3 regions of the Streptomyces sp. NBC_01092 genome follow, and region 2 is predicted to be linked to each of the others. Evidence: riboswitches for the same ligand, from Rfam matches in the RefSeq annotation. Region 2 holds a riboswitch; each other region holds the start of a gene.
What was found. Region 2 has a riboswitch for thiamine pyrophosphate ahead of thiO (glycine oxidase ThiO). Riboswitches for the same ligand answer to the same signal wherever they lie in the genome.

Region 1: it holds a riboswitch for thiamine pyrophosphate, as region 2 does, so the genes downstream of both, OG254_RS34610 (thiamine ABC transporter substrate binding subunit) here and thiO (glycine oxidase ThiO) in region 2, are expected to answer to the same signal.
Region 3: it holds a riboswitch for thiamine pyrophosphate, as region 2 does, so the genes downstream of both, thiC (phosphomethylpyrimidine synthase ThiC) here and thiO (glycine oxidase ThiO) in region 2, are expected to answer to the same signal.

What each region holds. Positions count from the first base shown of each region.
Region 1 is NZ_CP108659.1:7,581,902-7,591,972, reverse strand. Features, by position in the region: gene OG254_RS34640 (VOC family protein) at 1-18, shown strand, start outside; gene OG254_RS34635 (LOG family protein) at 63-1,184, shown strand; gene OG254_RS34630 (LAETG motif-containing sortase-dependent surface protein) at 1,368-2,021, shown strand; gene OG254_RS34625 (maleylpyruvate isomerase family mycothiol-dependent enzyme) at 2,083-2,874, opposite strand; gene OG254_RS34620 (ABC transporter ATP-binding protein) at 2,900-3,919, opposite strand; gene OG254_RS34615 (ABC transporter permease) at 3,920-5,590, opposite strand; gene OG254_RS34610 (thiamine ABC transporter substrate binding subunit) at 5,566-6,651, opposite strand; TPP riboswitch at 6,734-6,841, opposite strand; gene rlmN (23S rRNA (adenine(2503)-C(2))-methyltransferase RlmN) at 6,873-7,979, opposite strand; gene OG254_RS34600 (SRPBCC family protein) at 8,099-8,548, opposite strand; gene OG254_RS34595 (phosphatidate cytidylyltransferase) at 8,738-9,925, opposite strand; gene frr (ribosome recycling factor) at 9,925-10,071, opposite strand, start outside.
Region 2 is NZ_CP108659.1:3,041,569-3,051,639, forward strand. Features, by position in the region: gene OG254_RS13585 (Rv2175c family DNA-binding protein) at 1-17, opposite strand, end outside; gene OG254_RS13590 (NAD(P)/FAD-dependent oxidoreductase) at 93-1,310, opposite strand; gene OG254_RS13595 (hypothetical protein) at 1,343-1,693, opposite strand; TPP riboswitch at 1,746-1,857, shown strand; gene thiO (glycine oxidase ThiO) at 1,855-3,021, shown strand; gene thiS (sulfur carrier protein ThiS) at 3,018-3,230, shown strand; gene OG254_RS13610 (thiazole synthase) at 3,234-4,028, shown strand; gene pknB (Stk1 family PASTA domain-containing Ser/Thr kinase) at 4,147-6,120, shown strand; gene OG254_RS13620 (deoxyribonuclease IV) at 6,187-7,080, shown strand; gene OG254_RS13625 (DUF4396 domain-containing protein) at 7,157-7,642, shown strand; gene OG254_RS13630 (sulfite oxidase-like oxidoreductase) at 7,665-8,297, opposite strand; gene bfr (bacterioferritin) at 8,473-8,949, shown strand; gene OG254_RS13640 (bacterioferritin-associated ferredoxin) at 8,946-9,179, opposite strand; gene OG254_RS13645 (class II 3-deoxy-7-phosphoheptulonate synthase) at 9,323-10,071, opposite strand, start outside.
Region 3 is NZ_CP108659.1:5,430,845-5,440,915, forward strand. Features, by position in the region: gene OG254_RS24650 (LacI family DNA-binding transcriptional regulator) at 316-1,428, shown strand; gene OG254_RS24655 (metallophosphoesterase) at 1,671-2,762, shown strand; gene OG254_RS24660 (hypothetical protein) at 2,956-3,825, shown strand; gene thiC (phosphomethylpyrimidine synthase ThiC) at 4,021-5,823, opposite strand; TPP riboswitch at 5,816-6,005, opposite strand; gene OG254_RS24670 (YibE/F family protein) at 6,389-7,939, shown strand; gene OG254_RS24675 (SsgA family sporulation/cell division regulator) at 8,440-8,877, opposite strand; gene OG254_RS24680 (IclR family transcriptional regulator) at 8,975-9,712, opposite strand; gene OG254_RS24685 (DUF5326 family protein) at 10,036-10,071, opposite strand, start outside.

The DNA.
Region 1 (10,071 bases), 4.5 Mb from region 2:
GCGGCCATCGAGGGCTGAGCCCGCCGCGCCCCCGCACGAGGCACGGTGCCTAGCATGGGCGGGTGCAGACGATGCCCGCCCATGCGGCCCACCACGACGACCGTGAGATAGAGACACTGGAGGAGTTCGACGCGACCGTCTCGGCGCGCGGCTCCCTCGCCGGATTCCGTATCCAGGCAGTCGACCTGACGGACCGTACGCGCGAACTGCTCGGCACGGACACGACGGGTGCCATCTTCCTCGGCTGCCCGATGCGCGAGGAGGCGGCCGCGAAGATCCGCGGCGGCGGCGCCCTGGTCTTCCCGCCAGTGCCGGACCTCCCCTTCGATCCGTACCGGGGCCTGGTCTACTCCCCCGACGAACTCTTCGCCTCCCTCACGGACGGCTACGAGAACACGCCCGACGCCCGCGCGTACGCCTGGTTCCAGCGGACCAAGGCGGACCGCGACGTGTACGCCTCCATGCTCCGGGCGATCCACGACGACTCCATCTCGGACGCGCTCGACGAACTCCTGTCCGGCGCCCGTGTGGTGGGTGTCATGGGCGGCCACGCGATGCGGCGCGGCACGCCTGCCTACGAGGGCGCCGCGCGGCTCGGCCGGGAGCTGGCCCGCGCCGGCCTCACGGTCGCCACCGGCGGCGGCCCGGGCGCGATGGAGGCCGCCAACCTGGGCGCGTACGCCGCCCCGTACGACGACGAGATGCTCGCCGAAGCCCTCCGGATCCTCGCGAAGGCCCCCGTGTTCACGCCCTCGATCACCGACTGGGCGACGGCCGCCTTCGAGGTGCGTGCCCGCTGGCCCAAGGGCGGCCGCTCGGTCGGCATCCCGACCTGGTTCTACGGCCACGAGCCGCCGAACCCCTTCGCCTCGCACATCGCGAAGTACTTCGCCAACGCCACCCGCGAGGACGGCCTCCTGGCCCGCTCGGGCGCGGGCGTCGTCTTCCTGCCGGGCGCCGCCGGGACCGTACAGGAGATCTTCGACAACGCGACGCCGAACTATTACGAGTCGCGCGGTGAACCCACCCCCATGGTCCTGGTCGACCGCGTGCACTGGACGGAGAAGCTGCCCGCGTGGCCGCTGCTCAAGTCCCTCGCCCGTGAGCGGTCGATGGAGGCGCGGATCGCCCTGGTCGACCGGATCGAGGACGCGCCGGAGGCATTGAAACGTCTCGGCGGTTAATAAGAGGGCAAAGCCAACGGCTGTAGGCTGCATATGCGTTGACACTACTTATGCCACGCTTATAAACCTGTGAGTCTCCTGGGGACGGTGGTGTCACGTCACCGGCTCCGTCGAACCCCCCTCAGTGGCGCAACTCCCGTAAGGACAAACGTGTCCATAAACCGCCGTACCGTCGCACGTTCCGTGCGCGCTCTGGGTGTCGCCTCGGCCTCGGCCGCGCTCGCGCTCTCCGTCGCGGGCAACGCGCTCGCGTGCGACATCAGTGAATTCTCCGCCGAAGCCAAGTGCGACGGCAAAAAGGGCATCATCACCGTCACCGACGTGGACCCCAGCGGTATCCCGGCGACCGTCACGGTGTACCTGCAGAACAACGGCGCCGACCTGAAGAAGGTCGGCGAGCAGGAGGTCAAGGGCTCGCGCGAGGGTGTCACCATCACCTTCGCCGAGAACTGGAAGCCGGACGCCGAGTACCGGATCCACGTCAAGGCCGCCGGCTACGTGGACGAGGACATCACGCCGAACCTGACGACCCCGTCCACGGCCTGCAAGAAGGAAGAGGAGGAGCCGCCGGCTCCGTCCGACACCCCCACCCCGTCGGAGACCGCCTCGACCCCGGCCGAGGAGACCGACAGCCCGGCCCCGACCCCGTCGGAGAGCGAGAGCACCGCCCCCGCGAGCAGCGCCCCGTCCCCGGCGGCCGGTGACTCCAACCTCGCCGAGACCGGTGCGAACTCCAACACCGGCCTGATCGCCGGCATCGCGGTCTCCCTGGTCGCGCTCGGCGGCGGCGCGGTCTTCTTCGGCCTGCGCCGGCGCGGGGCGAGCAGCGACCGCTGACGCACCCGTAGAGCAACGCCCTGGTGGCCCGTCCCCTTTCCGGGGGCGGGCCATCCGCGTGTCAGCCGAACGTCGCCCGCTCCAGCCAGAACTCCAGCAGCTCCCGCTCGCCGAGGACCTCCAACTCGGGGCTGTCCAGCGGCAGTCGACGGTAGAAGGCGAGCAGTACGGCGGTGAGCGGGCCGCGCAGGGCGACCGTCGCCTTCTCGTGACCGCGCCGCCAGGTGACGGCACCCCCGTCGAGGTCGATGACCCACTCGGCGTTCACCTCAGGCGCGTTGTCGGTGGCGTGCAGATGGATGCTGCTCCCCGGCCGGTGCAGATCCCGCGTCGGGTCGTCCGGCAGGCTGCGCTGGGCCCACTCGACGATCTGCAACCACTCGTCGATCGCGTCGGCGGCCACGTCCGGCGCGACCTCGTACGGCATCCCGGCGGCGAGCGTCGCGTCCGCGCGGTGGACGGTGACCTCGTGGGTCATACGGCGGGCCCAGAACCCGGCGTTGAGGATCCCGGCCCAGCCCCACACCTTCGCGTCGGGACCGGCCTCCCGCAGCGTGCCGACGACCATCTCGCCGGTCTCCGCGAGCCAGGCGTCGAGCGCGGCGGCGTCACCCTCGGGGCCCTCGACCCCCGGGACCTTCTCCTCAGGGATCTCCTCCTCGGCCCGCGTCCGCACCATCAGCTCCACCCAGCGCAGGGCGCCGCCGATGTGCCGCACGAGCTCTTCCAGCGACCAGTCGGGGCAGGTCGGCACAGTGGCCGACAGATCGGCGCCGGAGGTCACCACTGACCTCAACAGGCCGACCTGGTGGGCGATCTCGTCGCAGTAGCGGTCATGTGCGAGCAGCGTCATGCCCCGCACCCTATGTGCGCCGTGATCAGCCGAGCACGACAATTTCGGCCGCGTCGAACTCGACGCCCACGGTGTCCCCGACCTCGGGCGCATCCCGCAGCGCGCAGGCCGCCTCCAGGCGCGGCGCCTCCTGCGGCTGGAGGTGCACGGCGACATGGGTGCCCTTGAAGGTCCGCGCGGCGACCGTGCAGCGCAGGCCCGCGTCGGGGGCGACGAGGCGGACCCCGGCCGGCCGTACGAGCAGCGTGCGCGTGCCCTGCGCGCAGTCCTCGTCCACGGGCAGCTTGCCCCAGGGTGTGTCGGCGGCCGCCCCGGCGACGGTGCCCTCGACCACGTTGTCGAACCCGAGGAAGCGCGCCACGAACTCGTCCACAGGCCGCTGCCACACGTCCAGCGGCGTGCCGCTCTGGGCGATCCGCCCGTCCCGCATCACCACGACCCGGTCGGCGAGCGCGAAGGCCTCGCCCTGGTCGTGCGTCACGGCCAGCACGGTGGTGCCCAACCGTCCGAACAGCTCACGGAGTTCGACGACGAGCCGCTCCCGCAGCGAGCGGTCGAGCTGCCCCAGCGGCTCGTCCAGCATCAGCAGCCGCGGCCGGGGCGCGAGCGCGCGGGCCAGCGCGACCCTCTGCTGCTCACCGCCGGAGAGGGAGGCGACGGCGCGCCCGGCCGCCCCCGGCAGACCGACCAGGTCGAGCAACTCCCGTACCCGCTCGGCCTGTTCGCCCTTCGACGCGCCGTGCATCCGCGCCCCGAAGGCCACGTTGCCGCCCACGTCCCGCTGCGGGAACAGCTGATGGTCCTGGAACATCAGCCCGACGCCCCGCTTGTGCGCGGGCACCCCCGCCTGGTCCCGCCCGTCGAGCGACACCCGTCCGGCGTCGAGGGGTTGCAGCCCCGCCACCGCCCGCAGCAGCGTCGACTTGCCGCTGCCGCTCGGCCCGAGCACGCACACGATCTCGTGCTCGGTGACATCGAGATCGACGGCGTCGAGCACGGCCCGGCCGCCGAAGCGGACGGTCGCGCTTTCCAGGCTCAGCAGCATCTAGAACTCCCCGCTCCGGTCGGTCCGCAGCCGCTCCAGCACCAGCAGCGCCACCGCGCACACCACCATCAGTACCGTCGAAAGGGCCATCGCCTGGCCGTAGTTGAGCTCGCCGGCCCGCCCCAGCAGCCGCGCGACGGCGACGGGCAGCGTGGGGTTGTCGGGCCGCGCGATGAACACGGTCGCGCCGAACTCCCCCAGCGACACCGCGAAGGCGAACCCGGCCGCGATCAGCAGCGCCCGGCGCACCATCGGCAGATCGACCTCGCGCCAGACCCGCCAGGGCGAGGCCCCGAGCACCGACGCCGCCTCGCGCAGCCGCTGGTCCACCGCCCGCAGCACGGGCAGCATGGTCCGTACGACGAAGGGGACGCCGACCAGCGCCTGGGCGAGGGGCACGAGGATCCAGGTACTCCTCAGATCCAGCGGCGGCTCGTCGAGGGCGATCAGGAACCCGAACCCGACCGTCACCGCCGACACCCCGAGCGGCAGCATCAGCAGCGCGTCGAAGCCCCGGACGAACCGGCCCGCGTCCCGCCGGGTCAGCGCCGCCGCCGCCAGTCCCCCGATCAGCACGGCGATGAGGGTGGCGACGACGGCGTACTGCAGCGAATTGCCGATCGCCTCGATCGGCGCGACGAGGAAGACCCCGCCGTCGGCGCTGGTCAGCGCCCGGTAGTAGCCGAAGTCGGGCGCGTCAAGGGACCGCTGCACCAGCACGCCCAGCGGCAGCAGCAGGAGTACGACGATGACGGCCAGGACACCGGCCAGCAGCGCCCACTGCCCCGCCCCGTGCGGCCGCCGCGCCGTCACCGACGCGTCCACCAGACGCAGGGCGCTCTCCCGCCGCCGTACCGTCCAGGCGTGCACGGCGAGGATCGCGCCCACCGCCACGAGCTGGACGATGGTGAGCACGGCGGCGGTGGACAGGTCGAAGATCTCGGAGGTCTGCCGGTAGATCTCCACTTCGAGGGTGGAGAAGGTCGGGCCGCCGAGGATCTGCACCACGCCGAAGGAGGTGAAGGTGAACAGGAAGACCATGAGCGCGGCGGCGGCCACGGCGGGCCCGAGGGCCGGGAGCGTGACCTGCCGCCAGGCCTTCAGCGGCGACGCCCCGAGCATCCGCGCGGCCTCCTCCTGCCGCGGGTCGAGCTGCGCCCAGAGCCCTCCCACCGTGCGGACGACGACGGCGTAGTTGAAGAAGACGTGCGCCAGCAGGATGGCCCACACGGTGGTGTCGAGCCGTACGCCCCACAGCTCGTCGAGGAGTCCGCCGCGGCCGACGAGCGCGAGGAACGCCGTACCGACGACGACCGTGGGCAGCACGAAGGGGACGGTCACGACGGCCCGCAGGACCTGCTTGCCGGGGAAGTCGAAGCGGGCGAAGACATAGGCGCCCGGCAGTGCGATCAGCAGGGTCAGCGCGGTGGAGGCGAACGCCTGCCAGGTGGTGAACCACAGGACGTGCCGGATGTCGGACCCCCCGAGCACGTCCCACAGGCGCCCGAACTGCCACACCCCGTCGACTTTGAGTCCGCGCGCGACGATCGCGGCGACGGGGTAGGCGAAGAAGACCGCGAAGAACGCGACGGGCACGGCGATGAGGCCGAGCCGCACCGCGTTCCCCTTACGGCTCCTTGGCGGGGCTACTTCAGTACGAGCGAGGTCCACGACTTGACCCAGTCGTCACGGTTGTCGGCGATCTTCGCCGGGTCCAGGGTCTCGGGGTTCTCGGCCCGCGGGCCGTACTTCACGAACTCCGGCGGGACCTGGGCGGCCTCCCGCACCGGGTAGACGAACATGTTCAGCGGCATGTCGTCCTGGAACGTCTTGGTGAGCAGGAAGTCGAGCAGCGCCTTGCCGCCCTCGGTGTTCTTGGCGTTGTTCAGCAGGCCCGCGTACTCGACCTGCCGGAAGCAGGTGCCGGCCGCGACGCCCGTCGGGGCGCTGGTCGGCTTCGGATCGGCGTAGATCACCTCGGCGGGCGGCGAGGAGGCGTACGACACGACGAGCGGGCGGTCGGCCTTGGCCTTCTTGCCGCCGGCGGAACCGGAGAACTCCTCGTTGTAGGCCTGCTCCCAGCCGTCGACGACCTTCACGCCGTTGGCCTTGAGCTTCTTCCAGTAGTCCTGCCAGCCGTCGTCGCCGTACTTCGCGGCGGTCCCCAGGAGGAATCCCAGTCCCGGCGAAGAGGTGGAGGCGTTCTCGGTGACGAGGAGGTCCTTGTACGCGGGCTTGATCAGATCGTCGTACGTCGTCGGCGGGGCCAGCTTGTGCTCGCTGAAGTACGCCTTGTCGTAGTTGACGCAGATGTCGCCGGTGTCGACGGGAGTGACCCGGTGCTTGTCCTCGTCCACCCGGAACTCGGGCAGGATCAGGTCGGAGCCCTTGGCCTCGTACGACTGGAACAGATCGTTGTCGAGCGCGCGCGAGAGCAGGGTGTTGTCGACGCCGAAGAAGACGTCACCCTGGGGGTTGTCCTTGGTCAGGATCGCCTTGTTGACGGCCTGCCCGGCGTCGCCGTCCTCCAGGACCTTGACCTTGTAGCCGGACTGCTTCTCGAACGCGGCGAGGACGCCCTTCGAGACGGCCCACGAGTTGTGGCTGACGAGGGTCACCGTGTTGCTCTTGGATTCGGGGTTGTCGCTCCCCGAGTCGGACGACCCGCACGCGGACAGCGTGACGAGTCCGAGCCCGACGGCGAAGACCGTGGCCTTCTTGGTGATGCTCACTTGATTCCTCCTGGGGTTGACCAGGAAGAGACGCGGCCCTGCCCGGGAGCCCTCTCATCGGCTCCCGGGCAGGGCGCAACAGCTTGAGTGATGACCGAACTTCCTACCCAGAATGACCTGGGCAAGGTTCAGAGGGTCTGCGGCCCGGTTGCCGCACTCTCAGCGCTGTGGCGCTCCCCTGTCGGAATATGAAGATGTACGTACGGGTGTACGCGCTCAGATTACCGCTCGGTGGCCGCGAGCTGACCGCAGGCCCCGTCGATCTCCTGACCACGGGTGTCCCGAATGGTCACCGGCACACCATGGGCGGCGATGGCCTCGACGAACGCCTTCTCGTCCTCGGGGCGGGAAGCGGTCCACTTCGAGCCCGGAGTCGGATTCAGCGGAATCAGGTTGACATGCACCGGCTTGCCCTTGAGCAGCCGCCCGAGCCGGTCACCACGCCAGGCCTGGTCGTTGATGTCCCGGATGAGGGCGTACTCGATGGACAGTCGACGGCCGCTCTTCTCGACGTACTCGAAGCCGGCATCCAGCACCTCGCGCACCTTCCACCGCGTGTTCACGGGCACGAGGGTGTCGCGCAGCTCGTCGTCGGGCGCGTGCAGGGAGATCGCGAGCCGGCACTTGAAGCCCTCGTCGGCGAACCGGTGGATGGCCGGGACGAGCCCGACGGTCGAGACGGTGATCCCGCGCTGCGACAGCCCCAGCCCGTCGGGCTCGGGATCGGTGAGCCGCCTGATCGACCCCACAACCCGGTTGTAGTTGGCGAGCGGCTCCCCCATCCCCATGAAGACGATGTTGGACAGCCGAGCAGGTCCTCCCGGCACGTCCCCGTCCCGGAGCGCCCGCATCCCGTCCACGATCTGGTGCACGATCTCGGCGGTGGACAGATTGCGATCGAGCCCCGCCTGTCCCGTGGCGCAGAAGGGACAGTTCATTCCGCACCCGGCCTGCGAGCTGATGCACATGGTCACCCGGTCCGGGTACCGCATCAGCACCGACTCGACGAGCGTCCCGTCGAACAGCCGCCACAGCGTCTTACGCGTGTCGCCCTGGTCCGTCGACAGATGCCGCACGACGGTCATGAGCTCCGGAAACAGCTCCTCGCGCAGCTTGTCCCGCGACCCGGCAGGGATGTCGGTCCACTGCTCCGGGTCGTGCGCGTACCGAGCGAAGTAGTGCTGCGAGAGCTGCTTGGCACGAAAGGGTTTCTCCCCGATCGCAGCGACAGCGTCCTTACGCTCACCGGGCGTGAGATCGGCAAGATGCCGCGGCGGCTTCTTGGCTCCGCGGGGGGCGACGAATGTGAGTTCTCCGGGCTTAGGCATGGCTCAACCAGTGTCGCAGATCAACTCCGATGGTCCGGGGCCGAGGAACGCAGGCTGCCAGCAGGGCCGTCAGCGAGCGTCAACCAGGCCATCGAGGACTGCAACGCGGACTGCAAGGTCTAGGCCGACGTGCCTTCCAGCCGGTTCTTGAGGAGTTGCTCGTCGCGCGGCAGTTCCTTGCGGACCTGGGGGCGGACGACGAGGGGGACCAGGACCTTGCCGAGGCCGTGCCCCTCGAAGTCGATGTCGATCGTCACACGGGAGCGCCGCCCGTCGTCGAGCGGCTCGATCCGACCGTGCGTGCGGGCCCTGACGGGGCCGTCGATCCCGTGCAGGTCCCAGCTGTACGGAGGGTCGAGCGCGTCGAACCGCACCGTCATCGGCATCTCACGGCTGCCGATGCGCCGGGTGACCCGGACCCGGGAACCGGTGTGGATCGGACCCTCGTCGAGCGACTCGGCCGAGACGGCACTCAACTGCCATTCCGGCAGGTGAGAGGGGTCGGTGATGTACGCGTAGACATCGGCCGGGGTCCGGTCGACGTCGATGATTTCTCGGATGGCGGTCATGACGACCCCCTTAGAGAGGCCCCATTACGGGCGTACAGGGGAATGGTCCCACCGCAGGCTCCGGGACACCATCGCGCCATGTGCCGAGACGGCGAGGAGCCCCCGCTCGGCGAGAGCGGGGGCTCCTCGGGGCTCCTCGGATGCCACTGAACCGTCAGCCGTACGCATACGGTCGGCCGGAGGTGACCGTCAGCCGGACCCCACGAACAGCACCAGCAACAGCCACACCACCGGCGCCGTGGGCAGCAGCGAGTCCAGCCGGTCCATGATCCCGCCGTGCCCCGGCAGCAGCGTGCCCATGTCCTTGATGCCGAGGTCCCGCTTGATCATCGACTCGCCGAGGTCGCCCAGCGTGGCGCTGGCAGCGACCGCGAGGCCCAGGAGCAGGCCCTGCCACCACGTGCCGTCGTCGATCAGGAACTCCATGCACAGCGCGCCCGCCACCATCGCGAAGCTCACCGCGCCGAGCAGGCCCTCGCGGGTCTTGCCGGGGCTGATGCGCGGAGCGAGCTTGTGCTTGCCGAAGCGCCAGCCGACCGCGTACGCGCCGGTGTCGCTGACGACCGTCAGGAGCAGGAACGTCAGGACGCGCCACGGGCCGTCGTCGGCCGTCAGCATCATCGCGACGAACGTCGCCAGGAACGGCACGTAGAACGCCGCGAAGACGCCCGCGGTGACATCCCTGAGGTAGCCCTCCGGCGGCTCCGTGAACCGCCAGACCAGCACGGCCAGCGCGGTCAGCGCCATCGCCACCCAGGCACCCTCGGCACCCCGGACGTACCCGGCGACCACCATGGCCGCGCCGCCCAGCGCGAGCGGGACGAGCGGCGCCTTGATGCCCTTGCGCTCGTCGAGCCGCTTGGTCAGCTCCCACAGGCCCACGACGACGGCGACCGCGACGACACCCACGAACACGGCCTTGACGACGAACAGCGACGCGACGATCACCACGCCAAGACCGACACCGACCCCTATGGCCGCACCCAGGTCGCGCCCCGCGCTCTTCTTCTGCGGCTGGGGCGCCGGCGGCGGGGCGTCGGGCATGGGCTCCGGATTCTGCGACGCCGCCTCGAAGGGCCGCGCCTGCGGCGTGTCATGAGGCCGCGCCTGCGGCGGTCGGGTGTGGAACAAGGGGCCGCTCAGCCGAGCGGCCCCCCGGTCGTCATCCTGGTCTCCGCCATACGCGGGTACGTCGGGCACGATGGGCATGGGGCGAGTGTGCTGCGCCTCAGGCGCATCGTACGCGGGACCCGCCGGGGCAGCCCCCTGGACAGGTCCACGCGCGGTGGCCCCCCAGTACCCGGCATGCCCAGCCTGCGCCCCGGCCTGTCCGGCCTGGCCGGCTTGTGGCGGCGCCCCCCAGGAAGAGTCGTTCATCAGACCTCGAGCAGCTCGGCTTCCTTGTGCTTGAGGAGCTCGTCCACCTGAGCGACGTACTTGTGCGTGGTGTCTTCGAGATCCTTCTCCGCGCGGCGGCCCTCGTCCTCGCCGATGTCGCCGTCCTTGATCGCCTTGTCGATGGC
Region 2 (10,071 bases):
GTGTCAATCTCGGTCACGGAACAAGCCTGCCATCTGCCACTGACAGTCGGAAGTCAGGCCGGTCCACCTGGGAGGGGCGTCACCGCGACGCGCTACGCCGTCGCCGCCTTCAGCGGCCTCGCCGGGTCCGTCAGCAGCTCCGCGTTCATGAGCGTGCCCGACTCGATCAGCCGCCGCCCTTGCGCGAGGTCCCTCGGCCGGCCCACCGCCAACAGGGCGACGAGGCGCTCACCCCGCAGCCAGCAGACCGTCCAGGCCGGGCCGGACGGGTCGCCGCGCCACAGGGTCGTGTCGGCGGCGGCGTGGTGGCCGGCGTACTGGACGAAGCGGCCGAACTGCTCGGACCAGAAGTACGGCACGGGGTCGTAGACCGCGGAGGTCTGGCCGAGGATGTTGGCGGCAACCGTGCGCGGGCCCTGCAGGGCGTTGTCCCAGTGGTGGACCAGCAGACGCTCGCCGTAGCGCCCCGAGGGGAAGGAGGCGCAGTCGCCGACCGCATAGACGTCGGGCACGGACGTGCGCAGCCGGTCGTCGGCCACGACTTCGCCGTACGCGCCGAGCTCGACGCCCGAGCCGGCCAGCCAGGCCGTGGCGGGGCGGGCCCCGATGCCGACCACCACGGCGCCCGCGCGCAGCCGCGTGCCGTCGTCGAGGATCACCTCGCCGGGTTCGACGCGCTCCACGCGCGCGTGCGTGCGCAGCACCGTCCCGCTGTCCTCGTACCAGGCGGTCATCGGCGCGGTCACCTCCGCCGGCAGCGCCCCCGCGAGCGGGCGGTCGGCGGCCTCCACGACCGTCACCGCGCAGCCCGCCTCGCGCGCGGCCGTGGCGAACTCGGCGCCGATCCAGCCGGCCCCGACGACGACGATGTCGTGCTGGCGGGCGAGCACCGGCCGCAGCCGCTCGGCGTCGTCCAGGGTGCGCAGCAGATGCACGCCGGGAACGCCCTCGGCGCCCGGCAGCCGGATCGGTTCGGCGCCGGTGGCGAGCACGAGGACGTCGTACGGGACGGGCCCGGTCTCGGTGTCCAGTTCACGGTCGGCGACGCGCACGCCCAGCACCTCGCGGCCCAGCCGCAGGTCGATGCCGAGCGACTCGAAGTCGACGTCGAAGGCGGAGCCCTCGGCCTTGCCGAGCAGCACCGCCTTGGACAGGGGCGGCCGGTCGTACGGCTGGTGGGGTTCGGCGCCGATCAGGACGACGGTGCCGGTGAAGCCCTGTTCCCGAAGGGCGACCGCCGTCTGTACGCCGGCCATGCCGGCGCCGGCGACGACCACTGACCGCTGCGACTGCGTCGTCTGCTCGCTCACCTGATCACCATAGACAACTGACAATCAGTCAGTCAGGAGTCGTGCTCGGTGACCTGCTCCACAACGCTGGTGCCGCTGCCCGTCTGCGACTCCCACTCCCAGGTCTCCTCCAGCCGCACCCGCCCGTCGGCGAGCTCGACCACGCTCGACACGCAGTGGCCCGAGGACGTCGTCCCGTCCCGCTTCAGCTGCACGTACCGGAAGTCCAGCCGGTCGCCGTCCCGGGTGCCCACGAGATGCCCGCGCACGACGTCTCCGCCGGCGTACTCGGCCCAGATCTCGCCGTCCTTCTCGTGGTACGTGAACCGGGTGCGGGTACCCACCTGACCTGGGGCCTGGTCGGCGACGGGGGCCAGGACGAGACCGTCGAGCGAGCGGGCCATGGGGTGAGGCTCCCTTACTGAGACTTACGGCGGCGGGCTAGGGTGGCCAACGTAGAGCACTCGCGGGAGCCCGGACGCACCGGGCTGAGAGGGAGGCTGGCGGCCTCCGACCGTACGAACCTGATCCGGGTCATGCCGGCGAAGGGAGGGGCTGGACGCCCATGTCGCGTACGCGAACGTCAGACGTCCTCGTCATCGGGGGCGGAATCATCGGCCTGGTCACGGCGTGGCGGGCCGCGCAGCGCGGGTTCACGACGGCCGTCGTGGATCCCGAGCCGGGCGGCGGCGCCGCCCAGGTGGCCGCCGGCATGCTGGCCGCCGTCACGGAACTGCACTACGGCGAGCAGACCCTGCTGGGTCTGAACCTCGCCTCGGCCCGCCGCTACCCGGCCTTCGCGGCCGAGCTCACCGAACTGACCGGCCATGACCTCGGCTACCGCCAGTGCGGCACCCTCGCCGTCGCGATGGACGCCGACGACCGCGCCCATCTGCGCGAACTGCACGCCCTGCAGCGCCAGTCGGGGCTGGACTCCGAGTGGCTGTCGGGGCGGGAGTGCCGGCGCCTGGAGCCGATGCTCGCGCCGGGCGTGCGCGGCGGGCTGCGGGTGGACGGCGACCACCAGATCGACCCGCGCCGGCTGGCCGGGGCCCTGCTGGTCGCGTGCGAGCGGGCGGGCGTGGTCTTCCACCGCGGCTGGGCCGAGCGCGTCGACGTCGTACGGGACCGGGTCGCCGGTGTCACCACGACGGACGCCGCCGTGCTGGCCGCGGACCAGGTGGTCCTCGCGGCCGGCAGCCTCAGCGGGCGGCTGGCGGGCCTTCCCGACGACGTACTGCCGCCCGTGCGCCCCGTGAAGGGGCAGGTGCTGCGGCTGACCGTGCCGAAGAGATACGCGCCGTTCCTGAGCCGGACCGTGCGGGCCGTGGTGCGCGGCAGCCAGGTGTACCTGGTGCCGCGCGAGAGCGGGGAGCTGGTCGTCGGGGCGACGAGCGAGGAGCTGGGCTGGGACACGACGGTGACCGCGGGCGGGGTGTACGAGTTGCTGCGCGACGCCCACGAGTTGGTGCCGGGCATCACCGAACTGCCGCTCACGGAGACCCGGGCCGGTCTGCGCCCCGGCTCCCCCGACAACGCCCCGCTGCTCGGCCCGACCGAGCTGGCGGGGCTGTCGCTGGCCACCGGGCACTACCGCAACGGCGTGCTGCTCACGCCGGTCACCGGGGACGCCATGGCGCACGTCCTGGCCACCGGTGAACTTCCCGACGAGGCGCGCGCGTTCACGCCCAGGCGCTTCACTCCCGCCGCACTCACGGAGCAGCCCGCATGAGCGTCCAGGTCACCATCTCGGTCAACGGCGAGCGTCGGCGCGTCGAGCCCGGCACGGCTCTCGACACGCTCGTCCGGTCCGTCACCGCGGCGCCCTCCGGAGTGGCCGCCGCCCTCAACGAAACCGTCGTCCCGCGCACGCAGTGGCCGTCGACGCCCCTCTCCGAGGGAGACCGCGTCGAGGTCCTCACCGCCGTCCAAGGAGGCTGAACCATGGCCGACGATCCCTTTGTCATCGACGGTACGTCCTTCACGTCCCGGCTGATCATGGGCACGGGCGGAGCGCCCAGCCTGGATGTGCTGGAGCGGGCGCTGGTGGCCTCCGGGACGGAGCTGACGACGGTCGCGATGCGACGGGTGAACCCGTCGGTGCACGGCTCGGTGCTGTCCGTGCTGGAGAAGCTCGGGATCCGGGTGCTGCCGAACACGGCAGGGTGCTTCACGGCGGGAGAGGCCGTGCTGACGGCCCGCCTCGCGCGTGAGGCGCTCGGCACGGATCTGATCAAGCTGGAGGTCATCGCCGACGAGCGGACGCTGCTGCCGGATCCGATCGAGCTGCTGGACGCGGCGGAGACGCTGGTGGACGACGGTTTCACGGTGCTGCCGTACACGAACGACGACCCCGTGCTGGCACGGAAACTGGAGGACGCCGGCTGCGCCGCGATCATGCCGCTCGGCTCCCCCATCGGGTCGGGCCTCGGCATCCGCAATCCGCACAACTTCCAGCTGATCGTGGAGCACGCGCGCGTGCCGGTGATCCTGGACGCGGGCGCCGGTACGGCCTCGGACGCGGCGCTCGCGATGGAGCTGGGGTGCGCGGGCGTGATGCTCGCCTCGGCCGTGACGCGGGCGCAGGAGCCGGTGCTGATGGCCGACGCGATGCGGCACGCGGTGGAGGCGGGGCGGCTGGCGTACCGGGCGGGGCGGATCCCCCGGCGGCACTTCGCGGAGGCGTCGTCCCCCGCGGAGGGCATGGCGCGGCTGGATCCGGAACGGCCCGCGTTCTGAACGCATGTTCGACGAAGGCATTCGGCCAGTGAGGCGTCCGTCACAGGTCGGCTCCAGTCCCGCTCCGATCACGCCCGAACGGGCGGGGCTGTCGGTGTCGGCTCGTACACTCGCCTGCGTGGATACGACCCTTCAGGACCCTCTGGTCGGGCAGGTGCTCGACGGCCGGTATCGCGTGGACGCGCGGATCGCCGTCGGCGGGATGGCCACGGTCTACCGGGCCCTGGACACCCGCCTGGACCGCGTGCTCGCGCTCAAGGTGATGCACCCCGCGCTGGCGGTGGACGGGTCGTTCGTCGACCGGTTCATCCGAGAGGCGAAGTCCGTCGCCCGTCTGGCGCACCCGAACGTGGTGCAGGTCTTCGACCAGGGCACCGACGGGTCGTACGTCTATCTGGCCATGGAGTACGTCGCCGGCTGCACCCTGCGTGACGTGCTGCGCGAGCGCGGGGCGCTCCAGCCCCGGGCCGCCCTGGACATCCTGGAGCCGGTGCTCGCCGCGCTCGGCGCCGCGCACCGCGCCGGGTTCGTGCACCGGGACATGAAGCCCGAGAACGTGTTGATAGGGGACGACGGCCGGGTCAAGGTCGCCGACTTCGGGCTCGTGCGGTCCGTGGACACCGTGACCAGCACCACCGGCGCCGTGCTCGGCACCGTCTCCTATCTCGCCCCCGAGCAGATAGAGCAGCCCGGCACCGCCGACGCCCGCGTCGACGTGTACGCGTGCGGTGTCGTCCTGTACGAGATGCTCACCGGCGAGAAGCCGCACGACGGGGACTCCCCCGCCGTGGTGCTCTACAAGCACCTGCACGAGGACGTCCCGCCGCCCTCGGCGATCGCGCCGGGGCTGGCGTACGAGCTCGACGAGCTGGTCGCGGCGGCGACCGCGCGCTCCCCGCAGATCCGCCCGCACGACGCCGTGGCGCTGCTCGCGCAGGCCCGCGAGACGCGCGCCGCGCTGAGCGCGGACCAGCTGGACGCGGTGCCTCCGCAGGCGCTCTCGGCGGAGCACAGCAACACCGACGACCGTACGAGCGTGATCCCGCGCGCGCTGAACTCCCCCACGCTCGGCTCCGCTCGCGCGGGGGGACCCCCATCGCGGCCGCTGCCGGTGAACGGGGACGAGCCGGAGGCCGTCTTCAACCGGACCAGCCGGCTTCAGACCCCGCCGCCTCCGCCGCCCGGGCACCGCTCGCGCACCCGGCGCGCGCCCCGCGGCCCGATGGTGATCGTCGCCGCCGTCCTGCTGGCCCTCGGCCTCGGCGTCGGCATCTGGTACATCAACTCCGGCCAGTTCACCCAGGTCCCGCCGCTGCTGTCCAAGACCGAGGCGCAGGCCCGGGACCGGCTGGAGGAAGCCGGGCTCGAGGTCGGCAAGGTGGAGCGCGCCTACAGCGACACCGTCAAGCGCGGCACCGTCATCAGCACGGACCCGGACACGGGCGCCCGCATACGGCACAACGACTCCGTGAAGCTGGTCATCTCGGCCGGCCCGGAGACGGTGAAGGTGCCGGACGTCGAGGGCTACCCGCTGGCCAAGGCGAGGGCCGAGCTGAAGGAGAGCGGCCTCCAACCGGGCATGGTGACCCGGGAGTTCAACGACGACGTCACGAGGGGCTCCGTGCTCTCCACGGAACCCGGGACCGGCACCGAGGTCCGCTCCGGCTCCGCGATCAAGCTGTTCGTCAGCAAGGGCAGCCCGGTGGACGTCCCCGACGTCACCGGCGAGGACCCGGCCGACGCCAGGGCCGAGCTGGAGGAGGCCGGCCTGAAGGTGAAGATCGCCCCCGCGCGGGTCAACTCCGAGTTCGACGCCGGGCAGGTCGCCCAGCAGTCCCCGGCGGAGGGCAAGCAGGCCGCCGAGGGCGACACGGTGACGCTGACGCTGTCCAAGGGCCCCGAGATGATCGAGGTCCCGGACGTGGTCGGCGACAGCGTCGACGACGCCACGGCCGCGTTGGAGGCCGCCGGCTTCGAGGTCGACGAGGACCGCGGCCTGCTCGGGATCTTCGGCGACACGGTCAAGAAGCAGTCCGTCGACGGCGGGGAGACGGCACCCAAGGGGTCGACGATCACGATCACCATCCGTTGATCCATGGCGACGAGGGCGACACCGGCCGGTGATCGGGCGGTCCGGACCGCATGACACCCTGAACGGGTGAGAAGTCAGCAGTCCGGCACCGCCCTTACGGGCCCGTCCCGCAACCCCGTGGGTGGCCATGTCCCCGTGGCCGGCGGCCTCAGTTCCGTCGGGCTCGCCTACGCCCATGACCTCAGGGCCGAGACCGTCCAGGTCTTCGTCGCCAACCCGCGCGGCTGGGCCACGCCCGCCGGGAACCCGCGGCAGGACGAGGACTTCCGCGCGGTGTGCGAGGCCGAGTCGATCCCGGCGTACGTCCATGCCCCGTACCTGATCAACTTCGGCTCGCACACCGAGGCGACCGTGGAGAAGTCGGTGGAGTCGCTGCGGCACTCACTGCGCCGCGGGCGGGAGATCGGCGCGCTCGGCGTCGTCGTGCACACGGGCAGCGCGACCGGCGGCCGGGAGCGTTCGGTGGCCCTGAAGCAGGTACGGGAGCACATGCTTCCGCTGCTGGACGAGCTGACCCACGACGACGACCCGTTCCTGCTGCTGGAGTCGACGGCGGGTCAGGGCTCCTCGCTGTGCTCGCGCACCTGGGACTTCGGGCCGTACTTCGAGGCGCTGGACGCCCATCCGAAGCTGGGCGTGTGCCTGGACACCTGCCACATCTTCGCCGCCGGCCACGACCTGACCGGCCCGTCCGGCATGCACCAGACCCTCGACCTGCTGGTGGACACCGTCGGCGAGGGCCGGCTGAAGCTGATCCACGCCAATGACTCCAAGGACGTCGTCGGCGCCCACAAGGACCGCCACGAGAACATCGGCGCAGGTCACATCGGCGAGGACCCGTTCCGGGCGCTGATGACGCACCCGGCCACCGAGGGCGTACCGCTGATCATCGAGACGCCCGGCGGGAAGGAAGGGCACGCGGCGGACGTGGAGCGACTGAAGAAACTTCGCGACGCATAGCCCGTTACGGAATACCCCAGGGGGGTATACGGTTCTTGCTCGGTGCAGGAACCGTGACCTGACATTGGGGGCAGTGATGCAGCACGAAGCACACACGGCACACGATCACCATCAGCAGGCGGTCGCCGCCGGCAGCTGGACGATGGCCGTCCAGGCCACCCTGCACTGCCTCACCGGCTGTGCCATCGGCGAGGTACTGGGCATGGTGATCGGCACCGCGCTCGGCTGGGGCAACGTGCCGACGCTGATCCTGGCGATCGTCCTGGCCTTCTTCTTCGGTTACGCGCTCACCCTGCGCGGCGTCCTGAAGGCGGGCGTCGACCTGCGGACCGCGCTCAAGGTGGCACTGGCGGCGGACACCCTGTCCATCGCCGTGATGGAGCTGGTCGACAACGGCGTGATCGTGCTGTGGCCGGGCGCCATGGACGCCGGGCTCGCCGACCCGCTGTTCTGGTGGGTGCTGGCGATCGCGCTGGCCGTCGCCTTCATCCTCACCACACCGGTCAACAAGTGGATGATCGGCCGCGGCAAGGGGCACGCGGTGGTGCACCAGTACCACTGACGCCCAGCGAATGGACCAGGAGTCAGAGCTCGGGGCCGTCCCCGGGCTCCTCCTGGTAGGAGTAGCGCTGTTCCTGCCACGGGTCACCGACGTTGTGGTAGCCGCGCTCCTCCCAGAAGCCGCGGCGGTCGGCGGTCATGTACTCCACGCCACGGACCCACTTGGGCCCCTTCCAGGCGTACAGATGGGGGACGACCAGACGGAGGGGGAATCCGTGCTCCGCCGTGAGCAGTTCGCCGTCCTTGTGGGTGGCGAAGATCGTGCGCTCGGAGGCGAAGTCGGCGAGGCGGAGGTTGGAGCTGAAGCCGTACTCCGCCCAGACCATCACATGAGTGACGGCAGGTGCGGGCGGGGCGATCTCCAGGATCGCCCGCGCCGGGATGCCGCCCCACTCGGCACCGAGCATGCTGAACTTCGTGACGCAGTGCAGATCGGCCACGACGGTCGTGTACGGCAGGGCCGCGAACTCCTCGTGGTTCCAGCAGTGCTTCTCGCCGTCGGCGGTGGCCCCGAACACCCTGAACTCCCAGCGTTCGGGCCGGAACTTCGGGACCGGGCCGTAGTGCGTGACCGGCCAGCCGCGCTGCACGCGCTGCCCCGGCGGGAGCTCGGAGTGTGCTGCTGCTCCGCTTTCGCTCTCCACCGGCTGACCCATGACTCCATCCTGACAGACCTGAAGCAGTGCACCTGACCCCACCCTCGACAATTGCCTTCAAACAGGACTAAGCATGCACTTACTTACTAAGTGAAGACTTACTGGACGATCTTTGTCGCCGGTGCAATCATGCGGCGCAACCTGCCAGTTCCCCCGCTTGGAAGGAGCCTCTGCGATGCAGGGCGACCCCGAGGTCCTCGAATTCCTGAACGAGCAGCTGACCGGCGAGCTCACCGCGATCAACCAGTACTGGCTGCACTACCGGATCCAGGACAACAAAGGCTGGACCAAGCTCGCCAAGTACACGCGTGAAGAGTCCATCGATGAGATGAAGCACGCGGACAAGCTCACCGAGCGCATCCTCATGCTGGACGGCCTGCCCAACTACCAGCGGCTGTTCCACGTCCGGGTCGGCCAGACGGTGACCGAGATGTTCCAGGCCGACCGGCAGGTCGAGGTCGAGGCGATCGACCGCCTCAAGCGCGGCATCGAGGTGATGCGTAACAAGGGCGACATCACGTCCGCGAACATCTTCGAGTCGATCCTCGAGGACGAGGAGCACCACATCGACTACCTGGACACACAGCTGGAGCTCATCGAGAAGCTCGGTGAGGCGCTCTACATCGCGCAGCAGATCGAGCAGCCGAGCTAGGCAGCGTCCTTCAGCCGGGCGAGGACCTGCTTGCCCTGCTCGGCCAGCTCACGGCGGGGGCACGCACCCCTGCCCAGGAGCGTCTGAATCTGGCGTACGCACGACCCGCAGTCCGTGCCGGCCTTGCTGGCCGAAGCTATCTGGCGGGGGGTGCAGGCACCGTCCTCCGCGTGCTTCTTGACCTGCTCCTCGGTAATGCCGAAGCAACTGCAGACGTACACGCGGTTCACCTCCCGGCGGGATCGATGCGCCATCCCCTTGATCGGTGAGGCAAACCTAACCTTACCCGCCAGACAGGAACCGTAAAAGTGGGGTGGGGCGCGGATCGTATGTGATCCGCGCCCCACCTCTGTGCATGTAACAACCGAACCGGCTACTGGTCCCTGTACATCTCGGCGACGAGGAAGGCCAGGTCAAGCGACTGGCTGCGGTTGAGCCGCGGGTCGCAGGCCGTCTCGTAGCGCTGGTGCAGGTCGTCGACGAAGATCTCGTCGCCGCCGCCCACGCACTCGGTGACGTCGTCACCGGTGAGCTCCACGTGGATGCCGCCCGGGTGGGTGCCGAGGCCCTTGTGGACCTCGAAGAAGCCCTTGACCTCGTCGAGCACGTCGTCGAAGCGGCGGGTCTTGTGACCGGAGGCCGCCTCGAAGGTGTTGCCGTGCATCGGGTCGGTCACCCAGGCCACAGTGGCGCCGGAGGCGGTGACCTTCTCGATCAGCTCGGGAAGCCGGTCACGGACCTTGTCGGCGCCCATGCGGACGATGAAGGTCAGCCGGCCCGGCTCGCGGTCCGGGTCGAGGCGGTCGATGTACTGGAGCGCCTCCTCGGCCGTCGTCGTCGGGCCGAGCTTGATGCCGATGGGGTTGCGGATCTTCGAGGCGAACTCGATGTGCGCGTGGTCCAGCTGCCGGGTGCGCTCGCCGACCCACACCATGTGCGCCGAGACGTCGTACAGGCGCCCGGTGCGGGAGTCGACCCTGGTCAGGGCGGACTCGTAGTCGAGCAGCAGCGCCTCGTGCGAGGAGTAGAACTCGACCGTCTTGAACTCCTCCGGGTCGGCCCCGCAGGCGTGCATGAAGTTGAGCGCCTGGTCGATCTCGCGGGCGAGCTGCTCGTAGCGCT
Region 3 (10,071 bases), 2.4 Mb from region 2:
CACACCTGTCACACCAGCATCAAGGGCATCGTCATACGAAGGCGTACGAATTGGGGGGCGCGTCACACATATATCTACGCGCCGGTGGCTCGCGCCCTGGCGCGCATCACCCGTGAAGGTGAGTTGAGACCTCTTCGAAACATCGGACACTTGGCAGGCCCATGCGCGCCGACAAGTCACGTCTTGCCATTGGATCGTTCAACTCCCTTGCTTTCAAAGGAATTTGACGGTCCATGACCTTGCAGAAACGTGCCTGTCAACGATTGCATATGCGTCCGCACTACCCCACCGCATGAGCCCTACTATCGGCTCGCCATGACAGCAGCAGGGAAGCACCAGGTGAGCCGCGCGGAAACCTCACGTCGAGGAAGCCGGCCCGGCCGGGCGGGCATCAGAGACGTGGCGGCCGCCGCCGGGGTCTCCATCACGACCGTCTCCGATGCCCTCAACGGCAAGGGCCGGCTCCCCGACGCCACCCGACGCCATGTCCGCGAAGTCGCCGACCGACTGGGCTACCGCCCCTCGGCCGCGGCCCGAACACTACGCACCGGCAAGTCAGGACTCATCGGCCTGACCGTGACGACATACGGGGATGAACCTTTCACCTTCACCGAGTTCGCGTACTTCGCCGAGATGGCCCGTGCGGCCACCTCGGCCGCGCTCGCCCGCGGCTACGCCCTCGTGATCCTCCCCGCGACCTCGCGCCACGACGTGTGGTCGAACGTCGCCCTCGACGGCACGGTCGTCATCGACCCGTCCGACCACGACCCGGTCGTCAGCGAACTGGTCAGACAAGGCCTCCCGGTCGTCTCCGACGGGCGGCCCGCCGGTTCGCTCCCGGTCACGGCCTGGGTCGACAACGATCACGAGGCCGCCGTAATGGGCATCCTCGATCACCTGGCCGACGCCGGCGCCCGCCGGATCGGTCTGCTGACCGGAACCACGACGGACACGTACACCCATCTGTCGACCACCGCGTACCTGCGCTGGTGCGAACGTGTCGGCCAGGACCCGGTGTACGAGGCGTACCCGGCGCACGACCCGTGCGCGGGCGCCGTCGCCGCCGACCGGCTGCTCGCCCGACCCGACCGCCCCGACGCGGTCTACGGCCTGTTCGACCCGAACGGCACCGACCTGCTCGCCGCCGCCCGCCGCTACGGCATGCGTGTACCGGACGACCTGCTTCTGGTGTGTTGCAGCGAGTCCACGGTGTACGCCAACACCGAGCCGCCCGTCACCACGCTCTCGCTCAAGCCGCGCCGCATCGGCACGGCGGTGGTCCAGCTCCTCATCGACGCCATCGAGGGGGTCGACTCGGACCAGCCGGTCGAGCAGGTGATACCGACGGAGCTGATCGTGCGTACCTCGTCCCAGCGACGCCCACCGCGCACGACGGTCAGCCCGCCCCGGTCGCCCGAGGATCGGTAAACGCCCCCCGAAGCACGGTACGGGCAGGTCGGGGGGCCGGGCCGAGCCCGGTCGTCGAGTGGTCGAAGACCTGCCCAATCGGGGCGAAAGCCGCGGTGAACAGGAGTCCTGCTCCGATTCACCACCCCTGGGTCATCACATGGCGCGATCGGCATTCCTATGATGGGCCCACGACACCCGCGGGCCGCTGCGACCAGGCAGTCCGATGCGGTGCAGATGCGGCGCGATGGTGGAGGGGTCTGATGACTCAGGGGGCCGGTCAGGGACCCGAGGTGGAGCGGACGGCGACGTTGCGCGACTTCCGGGTGCCCGCGTATGTCCACGAGACCGGTCCGTACGGCCAGAGCACACACCCGGGCGAGGTCGCCCCGCCCGTGGTCGCCCCGCCCGTCGACGAGGCCTATCCCGAGGGGTACACGCCCACGCAGCGCGACCTGCCGGTGATCAACCGCGGCGACACTGTTCAGGTCCACGTCGACCCCGCCTCCCTGCCGGTGCAGCAGTCGACGAGCGGCCCCGGTCCGCTCTTCGTCGTCGGCGACGTGCACGGCTATCTCGACGAGCTGGTGGCCGCCCTCCAGGAGAAGGGCCTGATCGACTCGGCGGGGAACTGGTGCGCGGGCACCGCACGGCTGTGGTTCCTCGGCGACTTCACCGACCGCGGCCCGGACGGCATCGGCGTCGTCGACCTCGTGATGCGGCTGTCCGCCGAGTCCGCGGCGGCCGGCGGCTACTGCAAGGCCCTCATGGGCAACCACGAGCTGCTGCTGCTCGGCGCCAAGCGCTTCGGCGACACCCCCGTCAACTCCGGCGCGGGCACCGCCACCTTCCAGGCGGCCTGGCTGCTCAACGGCGGCCAGAAGACCGACATGGACCGCCTCCAGGACCACCATCTGCAGTGGATGTCCCGGCTGGACGCCATGGAAGAGGTCGACGGGCATCTGCTCGTGCACTCGGACACCACCGCCTATCTCGACTACGGCGACTCGATCGAAGCGGTCAACGACACCGTCCGCGAAACGCTCACGCGCAATGACGCCGACGAGGTCTGGGACCTCTTCCGCAAGTTCACCAAGCGGTTCTCCTTCCGCGACGAGGGCGGCCCGGACCACGTGCGCTCGCTGCTCGATACGTACGGCGGCACCCGCATCGTTCACGGCCACAGCCCCATTCCGTATCTGCTGGGCGACGTCGGCTCCGAGGACGGCGAGGACAGCACCGGGCCCCTGGTCGAGGGACCGCACGTCTACGCCGAAGGGCTCGCCATCGCGATGGACGGCGGCGTGACCATGGCCGGAAAGCTGCTGGTCCAGCAACTTCCCCTGGATATCTGAACGTTCACCGGGCAGACGTCCCCCCATCACGCAGGGATGGAGGACGGCGCAGGCCAGGGCCCAATTTTGGCAAACCCCCTGTCACCGTGTGCCGTCACCGCTCTACCATCGGCTTATCCGTAGCAGGCTCCCCTCCGTTTCTGCCCGACGGCTCGTTGGCATGCGAGCCCCAAGCCCTACGGAGCATCGGGGGATGCACATGAACAGCGTTCCGCAGCACCTGCACAGCGAGGACCGCCAGGAGTACGAGCGGATCCTCGACGAGGCGCTGCGCTCCGCACCACACCGCCCGGAACTGGCCGCTGTGGGACAGCGGCTCAACCCCGAACAGCTGCGCACCATGGCGCTGAACGCCACCGCACTCATCACGGCGGCCGCGGCGACCGAGTACCAGCACTACGTGAAGGTCCGCGAGGAACTGCGCCAACCGGCGCCGTCCACCCCGTCGTCCGCCCGCCAGGCCGACTCCGCCGAGTCGGGCACAGGGGCGATGGGGCTCGCCACCACCATGGGCGAGGTCGCCGAGACGGCGGGCCCCGGCGTCGTCGCCGTGGTCGCCGTCCTGGCACCCGTCCTCGCCGGCACCGCCGCGGCGATCTTCCTGCTCGTCGGCTACATCCTGAAGATGTTCAACCCCGAGCCGGCGTTCGCCCAGACGATGCTGACCACCGGTTGGGTGTTCGGCGCCATCGCGGCGGCCGCGATCCTGGTCGCCGCCGTCGGACTCCTCCTCACCGCGCTGCGCAACCGACCGGCCTTCGATTCCGGGCCGTACGGCGAACTGAGCGAAGAGGTGGCCCGGGCCAGGGAAGTCTGGCGCGAAGCCCTGCTGGAGCGCGGTGTCCTGCCTTTCCTACGGGAGGCACTCACCGACCCCGGCACGGCGGCGGCCCTGCACCGCACGGCACCGACGACACCGGCCGGCCGCATCCCGAACCTCGGCTACGACCGCCCGGGTTTCAGCAGCCCGGACGACGGCGCCTCCCGGGGCTCGCGGCCGAGCTTCAGCAGCCCGGACTACACGAGCCCGGACTTCGGAGGGCCGGAACACCAGCCGGAGTAGCCCCTCGGCTTGCGCCCCCGCCGTGAGAAGGCGCCCATCAGGGGACCCTCCTCCTCGACGGAACCCCGGGGATGCCTCCTCGGGGAGGCGCAAGCCGAACATCGGGGCAGCACGCCCAACAGCCTGGCCATGAGCCCGACAGCAGGGCAGCACTCCGGACACCGGGGCATGAGGCCCTGGGTCAGGACGCCGACGTCAGTCCGCGATCGGCAGGTACACCCGGTTACCCGCCGCGGCGAACTCCTGAGACTTCTGAGCCATTCCCTCCTCGATCTCCGCCCGGGATCCGCCATGGGTGCGGCGGATGTCCTGGGAGATCTTCATCGAGCAGAACTTCGGCCCGCACATGGAGCAGAAGTGGGCCGTCTTGGCCGGCTCGGCCGGAAGGGTCTCGTCGTGGAACTCCCGTGCCGTGTCCGGGTCCAGGGCTAGGTTGAACTGGTCCTCCCACCGGAACTCGAAGCGGGCGTCGGACAGTGCGTCGTCCCACTCCTGCGCACCGGGGTGTCCCTTGGCGAGATCGGCGGCGTGGGCGGCGATCTTGTAGGTGATGACGCCGGTCTTGACGTCGTCACGGTTGGGCAGGCCCAGGTGCTCCTTGGGCGTGACGTAGCAAAGCATGGCCGTGCCCCACCAGGCGATCATCGCGGCACCGATGCCAGAAGTGATGTGGTCGTACGCCGGCGCGACGTCCGTGGTCAGCGGGCCGAGCGTATAGAACGGAGCTTCATCGCAGATCTCCTGCTGAAGGTCGATGTTCTCCTTGATCTTGTGCATCGGGACGTGTCCCGGGCCCTCGATCATGGTCTGTACGTTGAAACGCTTCGCGATCCGGTTGAGTTCCCCGAGCGTCCTCAACTCCGCGAACTGCGCCTCGTCGTTGGCGTCCGCGATCGAGCCGGGCCGAAGGCCGTCGCCCAGCGAGTACGTGACGTCGTACGCCGCGAGGATCTCGCAGAGCTCCTCGAAGTTCTCGTACAGGAAGCTCTCCTTGTGGTGCGCCAGGCACCACGCCGCCATGATCGAGCCGCCGCGCGAGACGATGCCGGTCTTGCGGTTGGCCGTCAGCGGGACGTACGGCAGACGCACGCCGGCGTGGACGGTCATGTAGTCCACGCCCTGTTCGGCCTGCTCGATGACCGTGTCCTTGTAGATCTCCCAGGTCAGCTCCTCGGCGCGGCCGTCGACCTTCTCCAGCGCCTGATAGAGCGGCACCGTGCCGATGGGCACGGGGGAGTTGCGCAGCACCCACTCGCGGGTGGTGTGGATGTTGCGGCCGGTCGACAGGTCCATGACCGTGTCGGCGCCCCAGCGGGTCGCCCAGGTCATCTTCTCGACCTCCTCCTCGATGGAGGAGGTGACCGCGGAGTTGCCGATGTTGGCGTTGACCTTCACCAGGAACCGCTTGCCGATGATCATCGGCTCGATCTCCGGGTGGTTGACGTTGGCGGGCAGCACCGCCCGGCCCGCGGCGATCTCCTCGCGGACCACCTCGGGCGAGACGTTTTCCCGGATGGCCACGTACTCCATCTCGGGTGTGATCTCACCCCGGCGCGCGTAGGCGAGTTGCGTCACCGCCTGTCCGTCACGGCTGCGACGCGGCTGGCGCGGACGTCCGGGGAAGACCGCGTCGAGGTTGCGCAGGCCGCCGCGCGGAGAGGTGTGCTTGATCCCGTCGTCCTCGGGGCGGACGGGACGGCCCGCGTACTCCTCGGTGTCGCCGCGGGCGATGATCCAGTTCTCCCGCAGCGGGGCAAGCCCCCTGCGGACGTCGGTGTCGGCGAGCGGATCGGTGTACGGGCCTGAGGTGTCGTACAGCGTGACCGACTGCCCGTTGGTGAGGTGCACCTGGCGGACCGGCACCCGCAGGTCGGGGCGTGAGCCCTCGACATACGCCTTGTGCCAGCCGATGGACTTCCCGGCCTCCGTGGGGTTTTCGCCCTGAATGGACTGTTCGTCCTGGCTGGAGGCAGGCGTGCGCGCGTCCTTGATGGTCATGAGACCTACTCCCTACGCCGGCATTACCCGGTAACAGGTTCGGCGGTCGACGCAGCGTTATCCGTCTGCCGACGTTTCGTGTGAAACATCACTCGCGATGAGTGATGTTTCATGTGAAACATCGCTGGGACGGAGGTCAGCGCCCTCTCAGCCCGGTGCTCCGAGCTCCCGCGTGTACAAAGGTGTCTCCACGCTAGCGTCAATTCGGGCGCGGTGAACAGGGGGCCCCTGCCGTTCTTGCGATGATCGGTCGGTGACCTCGCCGCATGAGCCTCCGTACCCACCGCCCGAGCCGCCCCGCGGCCCGGGCTCCGGAAACGCCCCCGCGAGGGGCAACGGCCGTACGGGCGGCCGGGGTCCAGGCGTCCCCGGAGGCAGATACGACGGTGGATACGGCCCTGGCTCCACGGGCGGCCACGACGGTCGCACGGCTGAAACCGGCGGGTGGCCCGAGCACGGCACGCGCCCGGGTGGGATGCCGGAGCCCCGGGGCGGAGGCGGCGACTGGCATGAACCCGGCCCCCGGCCTGGCGGCATACACGAGCGCGGGAGCGGAGCCGGCGGTATGCACGGGAGCGGAGCCGGCGGCGGGCACGAGCGCGGACCTGGCTTCGGTGGTCCGCACGAGCACGGGCCCAGTTCCGGCGGCCCGAGCGGGCAGGGGCCCGGCCCGGGTGATCGGCCCGGTTCCGACGCCGGTGGTGGTCATGGTCACGGCCCCGGAGCCGGCGGCGGGCGGGGCGGTGGCGACGATGACGGGCATGGGCACGGACATGGGCATTCGCACAGTCACGCTCACGGTCCCGCGGCTCCCGTCTCCCAGCACCTGCGCAAGGTCATCGCGGCGGTTCTGATCCCGTTCGCCGCGGCGGTGGTGGTGGGGCTCGCGGTGCTGTGGCCGGGCGGTGCCCCGGGCCATGAGCGCACCGGTGTCGGCTTCGACCGGCAGACCCAGCAGGCCACGGTCACCAAGGTGGTCGAGCTGAGCTGCAAGGACGTCAACGCCTCGGGCGTTCCGCCGACCGGCGACACCTCCACCGCCGAGGGGTCCTCCGCGGCGCAACAGGAGAGCGGCACCTGCAAGAAGGCGACGATCCGCGTCGACACCGGCAAGGACAAGGGCCGTACGTTCACGGAGATCGTGCAGCCCGACCAGTCGCGGCAGTTGCACGAGGGCCAGGAAGTCGTGGTCGCCTACGAGCCCTCAGCCCCCAAGGACCTCCAGTACTCGGTCACCGATGTGAACCGGCGCGTGCCATTGGCCGTGCTCGCCGGCATCTTCGCAATCGCCGTCGTGGTCGTCGGGCGGCTGCGGGGCGTCATGGCGCTGATCTCGCTGGCCATCAGCTTCATGGTGCTCAACTTCTTCATCCTGCCCGCGATCCTGCAGGGCTCGAACCCGCTGGTCGTGGCAGTGGTGGGGTCGAGCGCGATCATGCTGATCGCCCTCTATCTGTGCCACGGCCTCTCTGCCCGTACCTCGGTCGCGGTACTCGGCACGCTGATCTCGCTGCTGCTGATCGGCATCCTCGGCTCGGTGTTCATCGACTGGGCCGCGCTCACCGGCAACACCGACGACAACACCGGCCTCATCCACGGGCTGTATCCGTCGATCGACATGAGCGGTCTGCTGCTGGCCGGCATCATCATCGGTTCGCTCGGTGTCCTCGACGATGTGACGGTCACCCAGACCTCCGCCGTCTGGGAGCTGCACGAGGCCAATCCCACGATGGGCTGGCGCGGGCTGTACCGGGCGGGCATCCGCATCGGGCGCGACCACATCGCCTCCGTTGTCAACACACTCGTCCTCGCCTACGCGGGCGCCGCGTTGCCGCTGTTGCTGCTCTTCTCGATCGCGCAGAGCGGCGTCGGCACGGTCGCCAACAGCGAGCTGGTCGCGGCGGAGATCGTGCGCACGCTGGTGGGCTCCATCGGCCTCGTGGCGTCGGTACCGGTCACCACCGCCCTCGCGGCCCTGGTGGTCTCGGCGGACCGGCCGGCGGCGAGCTCGGTGCCTGCCGGTGCCCAGCCGGCCCCGGCAGGCGCTCAGCCGGGTCCCACGGGCGCTCAGCCGGGGCAGGGGCGCGGCGGGCGGGGACGACGGCGGAAGCGGTGACGTGGGGGCGACTGCGGAAGCGGTGACGCGGGGACGGCGGCGGAAACGCTGACGCGGGGTGACTCGGAAGCCCGGGCAGGCGACCACAGCACGGCGGCCACGGCGGCGGCCAGCTGGGGCGGTCTGGCCGATGTCGGCGGCGTGCCGGCCGACTGGGCAAGCCTGGTCGGCGGTGGAGCCATGACGCCGTGGCAACAGCGGGTGGCTCTGCCGACAGCGGCGTAGATGCAGTGCCAACGGAGGCGTGGCAGCCGCACCGACAGAGGCGTGGAAGGCCGCGCCAACGGGAGGCAGCAGCCGTGCCAACAGAGACGCAGAAGCCGCCCCGACGACCGCCGTACGGCCGACCCGCCGACGGCTGAAGGGCGCCGAGCCGACGCGGCCGACTTCGCCCATCCGGCGGAGCGCGAAGTACACGCGGCGGCAAGGAAGCGCTCCCGCGCGCCCCTTGTGCGCCGCTGAAGCGTTACGCCACCCCCGCCCATGCCCGGCGTAACGCTTCAGCCGGCGCTCTGCTCTTCCGCGAGGATGCGGTCCAGGGCCTCGTCGAGATGGGCGTCGAAGTCGGCGAGTGCGCCCTCCTGGCCGAGCGGCACCAGCTTGTCGGTGCGGTCGAGGAAGGCCACGAGCGGCGCCACCGAGGACCGGAACAGCGCTTGGTCCGCACCGACCTGAAGCCGGATCAGAACGTCGCCCAGCGTCTCGGAACCGGCAGGTGAGACGCGTACATCACCCTCACCGCACGGCCTGCCCACCCCGTCCACCAGCAGCTCCCGACCGAAGGCCCAGGTCACCGGCGCATCACCGGGGAGGTGGAAGGTCAGCCGCACCGCGTAGGGATCACAGGTCTCGTAGCGCAGCTCCACCGGGATGCGGAAGGAGAGCTCCTCGGACACGAGAAAGCTCATCATGACCTCTGCCTGTACGGACTCTCGCATCGCCTACCCCGTCGGTTGCCTTCGACTGGCCGGGACCGGATCCCAGGCCTGGTGGAATCTTGCTGAACGTACACGAGAGATCACAAGGAGTGAGTTTTCAGATACTGATAGAGATCGCCAGTGACCCCAGGAGCCGCCCGACCTCCTCCTGGAGCTGCCGCGCCGCGGACAGCAGTCGGTCGTCCTGCTGGACGGGCAGCGAGATGGCCATCGTCGCGGCCGTGGTGCCCAGCGTGATCGGGATCGCCGCGCATACCGTGCCCAGCGCGTACTCCTGGCGCTCGGTCACCGGCTCCATCCGGCGGATCCGTTCGAGGCGCCGGAGCAGGGTGCGGCTGTCGCGGACCGTGTACGGGGTGATGGACTGCACGGGGTGGCGCTCGAGGTGGTCGCGCCGGGCGTCCTCGTCCAGCTGGGACAGCAGGCACTGACCGATGGCGTGGGCGTGCCCGGTCTCACGGAAGTCGGCCCATTCCTCGACCGCCGGATTGCCCGGGGTGTCGGAGACGCACACGACCTCGATCTCGCCGTCGCGGTACTGGGCGTAGTACACGGGGACACCGATGGCGTCACGGCATTGGGCGAGCGTGTCGGCGACCGTGCTGCGACGTTTCTGCTCGGCTCCGCTGCTGCTCAGCCGCACGGCAGCCTCACCGAGGAAGAACAGCCCTTTCTCGCGGCGCAGATAGCCCTCGTGCACCAGGGTGCGCAGGAGGTGGTACGCCGTGGGCAGTGCCAGGCCCGTTTCGCGGGCGAGTTGCTTGGCGGGGGCCCCGTACGCGTGCTCGGCGACGCATTCCAGCAGGCGCATCGCGCGCTGGACGGATCCGATCAGCGTCGCGGAGTTCGGCTGCTCGGCGGGTTCCGGAGAGGCCTGCCGCGGCACCTGGGGTACGGAGGAGCGCGGTCGGGCCAGGGGTGCGTGGGGTTCTGAGGTTGCGGTGTCTACCGTGGCCAAGGGTCACTCCCGAAGCGCGAGGGGGGCCGCCCGTGCTGGGGAAACACGGGTGGGGGTGTACGCCGCTCGCGGGGGGTCGTCCCCGCGTCGATTTCCGGACTCTATTGGTCAGCCACTGCCCGCCGACGCTCTGTCCGGGAAACTTCCCTCGCCCGAGGGAACCGGTGATTCCTGTTACCGCCCACCGGTCCCCACGGCCCTCACCAGTCGCTGCGCGACGAAGAGCTCGACATGAA